2 linked regions of the Microscilla marina ATCC 23134 genome follow. The protein of the gene in region 2 binds, or shares a complex with, the protein of the main gene of each other region. Links are inferred from orthologs where the notes say so. Each region holds a gene or a part of one and is shown on either strand. Other genes may lie near its edges.

What was found.
Region 1: the proteins of M23134_RS34530 (region 2) and uvrB are in contact, whole or in part, in a crystal structure (PDB 7EGT), measured with the Thermus thermophilus proteins. The link is inferred for Microscilla marina ATCC 23134 from one-to-one orthologs. Residues at the interface, in WP_096412145.1 of Thermus thermophilus: His654, Arg656, Phe657, Gln666, Asp668, Glu669, Lys680, Arg681, Leu682, Ser683, Lys685, Tyr686, Ala687; in WP_096411307.1 of Thermus thermophilus: Glu23, Leu25, Arg26, Asp27, Gly28, Glu29, Arg30, Phe31, Arg55, Glu326, Asp327, Phe328, Glu379, Ser382, Gln383, His398, Gly400, Arg401.

The regions. Positions count from the first base shown.
Region 1 is NZ_AAWS01000051.1:45,154-48,373, reverse strand. Bases 87-2,974 are described here. They hold uvrB (excinuclease ABC subunit UvrB), read left to right. Parts: upstream 87-465; coding sequence 466-2,484; downstream 2,485-2,974. Other genes in these bases: M23134_RS30425 (DUF1579 family protein), read right to left, coding at 2,787-2,974. Outside these bases: more of M23134_RS30425, read right to left, coding at 2,975-3,220. UniProt on the Escherichia coli protein: The UvrABC repair system catalyzes the recognition and processing of DNA lesions. A damage recognition complex composed of 2 UvrA and 2 UvrB subunits scans DNA for abnormalities.
Region 2 is NZ_AAWS01000072.1:11,857-15,145, reverse strand. The notes cover bases 116-3,072. They hold M23134_RS34530 (ATP-dependent helicase), read right to left. Parts: upstream 2,732-3,072; coding sequence 500-2,731; downstream 116-499. Other genes in these bases: M23134_RS34525 (STAS/SEC14 domain-containing protein), read right to left, coding at 3,006-3,072; M23134_RS34535 (DUF4290 domain-containing protein), read right to left, coding at 116-371. In the rest of the region: more of M23134_RS34535, read right to left, coding at 1-115; more of M23134_RS34525, read right to left, coding at 3,073-3,289. UniProt on the Escherichia coli protein: A helicase with DNA-dependent ATPase activity. Unwinds DNA duplexes with 3'-5' polarity. Translocates on single-stranded DNA with 3'-5' polarity. Initiates unwinding more efficiently from a nicked substrate than double-stranded DNA.

The sequences.
Region 1 (3,220 bases), on a different replicon or contig from region 2:
GGCTTAATTTTAAATAAGTCGGGGCATTATCTTAATAAAATTCTCACAAGCCTGATCATATTCCCTCATGCCAATGTCTTGTCCTCAGGGTCAAAACAAAAAATGTTTACTTTCAAGGTAATGTAAGTTAGCGCACTGTATCAATCAAAATGAAAGCAGTAATTGCTATAGTTTTTCTATTAAAAATAAAATGCCTTTACTATATAAAATCAAACTTTTTAGTAAACAAAATTACAAAAAATACGTAGTGTTTCAACCTGTTTTCACTTTTTATCAGGTTTTTTATTAAAATAATTATACAAAACCCTTTCTGTTAAAACCAACACAACTGATAACCCTCTATTTACCAAGCCATTGACTTGCTCAATGTACTGATATTTTTTGCAGTTTTTATACTTTTGGTATGTGTTAAAAAACAGTATATTTGCTAATGCACTTTTAGCAAGCAAAACCAACACCTTGAGTATGTATAAATTAGTATCTGATTTTGACCCAATGGGCGACCAGCCTAAGGCAATAGAACAATTGATTCATGGAATAAAAAACGGTGAAAAAGCACAAACCCTACTGGGAGTAACTGGTTCGGGTAAAACATTTACTGCTGCCAATGTGGTAGCCCAACTCAACCGCCCTACTTTGGTGCTCAGCCATAACAAAACCCTGGCGGCACAGTTATACGGCGAGTTCAAACAGTTTTTTCCCGACAATGCCGTTGAGTACTTTATTTCTTATTATGATTATTATCAACCCGAAGCGTTTTTGCCTACTACAGGTACTTATATCGAAAAGGACTTGTCTATCAACAGCGAAATAGAAAAGCTTCGCCTGAGTGCTACCTCAGCTTTGTTGTCGGGCAGGCGCGATGTATTGGTGGTAGCTTCGGTATCGTGTATTTACGGTATTGGCAACCCAGAGGAGTTTGGCAAAAACGTGATCAGCCTAAAGGTAGGCGATGAGATAAGCCGTAACAAGTTCTTGTTTGCCTTGGTAGACATTCTCTATAGTCGTACTGAAGCGGGTTTTGAGCGGGGTAACTTTAGGGTAAAAGGCGACACGATTGATATTTTTGTAGCGTATGATGACTTTGCTTTTAGAATTTTCTTTTTTGGCGACGAGGTAGAAGCAATTCACCGCATTGATCCCGAAACCAACCAAAAGTTATCTGAAGAAACAGCCATTTCTATATTTCCGGCAAACTTGTTTGTAACCGGGCAAGATGTATTGCACCAGGCAATCAAAGAGATTCAGGATGATATGGTAAAGCAGGTGTTGTATTTTGAAAAAGAAAACCGGGTAGAAGAAGCCAAACGAATCAAAGAAAGAACAGAGTTTGACCTGGAAATGATGCGCGAACTGGGTTACTGTTCTGGGGTAGAAAACTATTCGCGTTATTTTGATCGTCGCAACCCTGGGTCGCGCCCTTTCTGCTTGCTCGATTATTTTCCTGACGATTACTTGTTGTTCATTGACGAGAGCCACGTTACTTTGCCCCAAATACGCGGCATGTATGGGGGTGACCGTTCGCGTAAGACCAACCTGGTAGATTATGGCTTTAGGCTACCTTCGGCGCTTGACAACCGCCCACTCAACTTTCAGGAGTTTGAAACTATGATGAATCAGGTGATTTATATAAGTGCTACACCCGCTGAGTATGAACTCGAAAAGTCGGAAGGGGTCATTGTAGAACAGTTGATTCGCCCAACTGGGGTAATCGATCCGGAGATTTTTGTGCGCCCCAGCCTCAATCAAATAGATGACCTGCTGGAAGAAATAGATGCTACACTCAAAGATGATGGGCGGGTGTTGGTAACTACCCTGACCAAACGCATGGCAGAAGAACTAAGCAAGTACCTCGACCGATTGGACATTAATTGTACTTATATTCACTCGGATGTGAAACCGCTGGAACGGGTAGAGATTTTGCGTCAGTTGCGTTTGGGCGAAATAGATGTACTCATTGGGGTAAACTTGCTGCGGGAGGGGCTCGACTTGCCCGAAGTATCGCTGGTGGCAATTATAGATGCTGACAAAGAAGGTTTTTTACGCAACGAACGTTCGCTGATTCAGACCATAGGGCGGGCAGCTCGTAACGAAAAAGGGAAGGTAATTTTGTATGCCGACAAAATGACGGGATCGATGGAACGTGCCATGAACGAAACCCAACGCCGTCGCAAGGTTCAGGATGAGTACAACAAAAAACACAACATTACCCCCAAAACTGTACGCAAAAGCAAAGAAGCGATTATGGGGCAAACCAATGTTGCAGACAAGCGCAAGAAAGCGGGGGCAAATTATTATACAGCTCCTGATACTATAAATATGGCTGCCGACCCAGTGGTGAGCTATATGACCCAAGACGACTTGCAGAAGCTTATCAAAACAACCCAAAAGGCGATGGAAAAGGCAGCCAAAGACCTCGATTTTATGGAAGCAGCTCGTCTACGCGACGAATTGGCTGATTTGAAGACAATGCTGAAGAAGTAATACATAGGTGCTAGGGACTAGGCGCAAGGTGCTAGGTACACCCTGTTCCATAGGCAACCAACAGGGGCAAGTTCTAGATGCCGATGAATATTGGTGCTACGCCCTGTTTAACTCCGTTGAACTCATCGGCAACTAACAGGGGGCAAGTTCCTAAATTCCGATGAATACCGGTGCTATTTCCTATTTCACAAAAAGCTTGTAAAGCATTTATTTTCAGATATTTACAAGTTTACTAATTAAAAAAACTACACCATACCTGCCAGCGTTTGCTCGCTCTGGCAAGTATGGTTATGCTTTTTGTTTTATTTTATTTTGGTATACTTTATTCTCCAGTTCAACTTCCAGGTTTTGCCCTTGTCAAGCGACGCCTCCCAGTCCCAGTCGAAACTATCGGCTTTGATGTTGTAAAATACCATACGTTGCTTAATGATTTTACCCTTATATTTGCCTTTAGTACCCGTAAAAGACCGCTCAAAAATACGCTTGTTCCCATCAAACTTTCCTACAAAATCGAGGTAAGCTCCCTGGTTGTCTACCCAGGTTTGTTTCCAGGTTTTGTTGTTAGGGTTGTACACTGAAAAACTCAAGCCGTGAAAGCCTTTCATTTTTGGGTCGTTGCTGATTATAAAGTTTTCTTTGATCACCTTGCCGTTTAAGATACGGGTAATCTCGTTGGTAGCCTTGCCTACAGTACCATCTGCATTTTTCCAGGTGGCGTTCCATTTACCCACCCAAA
Region 2 (3,289 bases):
TGCAATCGGTTAGAGTTGTACGCCAACATTTTAGGCCTTTTACCCAGTTTGTCTTTAGCTGGCATAGGGAAAGGGCTCTCTATATCTATTTCAAAACCCGACATAATGTACAAGTCATCCCAAAGTTTGTTTTGAGTGTCTTGTGAATCACGCATGTTAGGGTTGATCTGTCGCATCAAATCTATCAGGGTATAAGCATACTGGGTGCGTTGCTCGCGGTCTTCAAGGTTGGCTATGTAGTCGGCAATTTTTTGAATATTTCTACCATATTCTTTCATTGTCAACTTGGGGCGTTGGGTATTATAATTGAAGCTAGCAGAATTACTTTCTTTCAAAGGTTGATTCGCTGACTCCTGATTTTCTTCGTTCATCTTTTCAATTTTTTGAATATTAAATAAAATTTTATGAATTGAGTTGCTTTTTAGATGTGCAAACAAGAGAGGACGGACGGGGGCATGTTGCGGTTCGTCTCGAACTACTATTTGTTCATGTTGCAAACTTATTCATGAATTTTGAGTTTAGCAAAACTCAATAGCAAAGTTTTTTCTCCAGCTTTCTCAAAAGCAATCACTGCTTTGCGGTCATTGTTATGTGCTTTTACCGCTTTTACCATTCCCAAACCAAACTTTAGGTGTTCTACCTTCATTCCTGCCTGTAGGTTTCGGGTGTCACTAGGTTTGAAATTGGGCGAAGGTTTGTGGGTAAAGTTTTGCGCTGGAGCAGACCTTTGCGGGCGTAAGTTTTTTACAAAACTGGTATTTACATGGTTCGCTGCATTGGTTTTGCCTTGTCCCTGTTCCAAAAAACGAGGGTCAATCTCTTTTAAAAAACGGCTGGGCTCACAGTTTTTTATTCGCCCATATTGGTAGCGGCTGGTCGCAAACGAAAGGGTCAGTTTTTTTTCGGCACGGGTAATCGCTACATAAAACAAACGTCGTTCTTCTTCCAGTTCGTTGCGGCTCGATAGTGCCATTTGCGACGGAAAGAGCTCTTCTTCCAGCCCTACCACGTATACCTGCTGAAACTCTAGCCCTTTGGCAGCGTGTATGGTCATCAGGGTCACTTTTTCTTCGCCATCGTCTTCGGCTTCATCAGCACTGGTAGCCAGCGACACTTCCTGCAAAAATGCACTCAAGTCTTTTTCCTGATTATCAGGATTGTCCACAAATTCTTTGATGGCATTCAGCAACTCTTGTACGTTTTCGTAACGCGACAATCCTTCAATAGTTTTATCTTCGTAGAGGTCTTTCAACAAACCCGACTCTTTGGCCACCAGCGAGGCTGTTTCAAAAGCGTCTAACTTGGTAGAAGCATCTTCAAATTTTTTGATCAGCTCGGCAAATCCGGCAATAGCCGTAGTGGCACGCCCGGTTACATATTTCCTAATATTACTAATGACTTCCCACAAGGGCAACTCACTTTCATAAGCAGTGGCCAATACTTTTTGCAAGGTAGTGTTGCCTATGCCTCGTTTGGGTAGGTTAATGATTCGTTTGAGGGCTTCTTCGTCTTTGTGGTTTACTGTGTAGCGCAAGTAAGAGATCAGGTCTTTGATCTCACGGCGTTGGTAAAACGACAAGCCTCCTATAATTTTGTATTTGATATTGGCTTTGCGTAGGGCTTCTTCTATGCTTCGCGATTGGGCATTGGTGCGGTACAATATAGCAAAGTCATTGTTGCCCAACTGGTGCTGCATTTTCTCCTCAAAAATAGATTGCGCCACCATTTTCCCTTCCTCATTGTCCGACATCGCCTTAAACAAACGAATTAGGTTGCCATCTTCGTTTGAGGTCCATACATCTTTTTGTAATTGGGCTTTGTTTTTGGCAATCAGTGAGTTAGCTGCTTTTACTATAGTTTTGGTAGAGCGGTAGTTTTGCTCCAGACGAATGGTTTGCAGGGTAGGGTAGTCTTTCTCAAAGTTGAGAATGTTTTGAATATCGGCTCCCCGAAAGGCGTAAATACTTTGGGCATCGTCACCCACTACACAAATATTATGGTGGGCTGCCGCCAAACGTCTTACAATCAAGTATTGCGATAAATTGGTGTCTTGAAACTCATCGATGAGTAAGTATTTAAATTTTTGCTGGTATTTTTGCAGTGCTGCCGGGTGGTCTCTGAATAATATATTGGTATTGAATAGCAAGTCGTCAAAATCCATCGCGTTTGACTTGATGGCACGCTCTTGGTAAATCTTGTAAATGCGCCCTATCTCAGGTCGGCGATACGCCCGGTCATCTTCGGCATAGATGGGGTTGTTTAGGTACTCACGGTAAGAAATAAGTCGGTTTTTTGCGCCCGAAATCCGATTGAGTACCACATTGGCTTTGTATACCTTATCGTCGAGGTTGCGTTCTTTTACAATGCTTCTTATCAACGATTTAGAGTCGTCAGTGTCATAAATAGAAAAGCTACTGGTGTAGCCGATTTTGTCAGCTTCAAACCGGAGTATTTTGGCAAAAACAGAGTGAAAAGTACCCATCCAAATATCTTTTGCCTTGTCGCCAATGATTTTTTCAATTCGAAGGCGCATTTCTCCGGCAGCCTTATTGGTAAACGTTAAAGCCAAAATATTGTATGCGGGCACCCCAGTGCCTATCAGATGAGCAATACGGTTAGTCAATACCCTGGTTTTACCCGAACCGGCACCTGCAATAATCATAATAGGCCCATCTTTATGCAATACAGCTTCCCGTTGAGGGTCGTTCAAGCCTTTGATGTAATCATCCATTTTTGTCTGCTAATTATATCTGTTGTTTTGAGGTGTAAGTAGCGGCAAGTTTTTGATAGTAAGCCTGCACCTTATTTTTTTATGTAAACTTCAATACCATACCAGGCAAATTTCATCATTTACACATCCTTCAAAGTTACAAAAAATACCAGATATTAAGAAACAAAGTCAAAGAGTGATGGTAGGAAAAAACAGTGGGGAGGGAGCAAAAAAAATCCTGCTCTTGGTTCAACAGCAGGAATATACAATGAGCTTGTCAATACAAAACACCTTTCTAATCTTTTACCAGCCACTCCCTGGCTTCTTCTTTTGAGGTAAAATACCTTGTGTCCAGTGTTTTTCCTTCTTCACCTTCCATTGCCTGTTCAATAGACATTTGCGAAAATATTTCTTCGGCAATGATAAAGGCTACTTTTTTTATACCTGCTTCTCTGGTTCTTTTGATAATGTATTCATTTGTCCACTGTTGCAAATCAATGTCAATGGTATACTGAAAATTAAGGGTGTTGATCAATTGCCTGGATGCTTGGTGGGTTTCAATCAACTGAGCCACTTTTA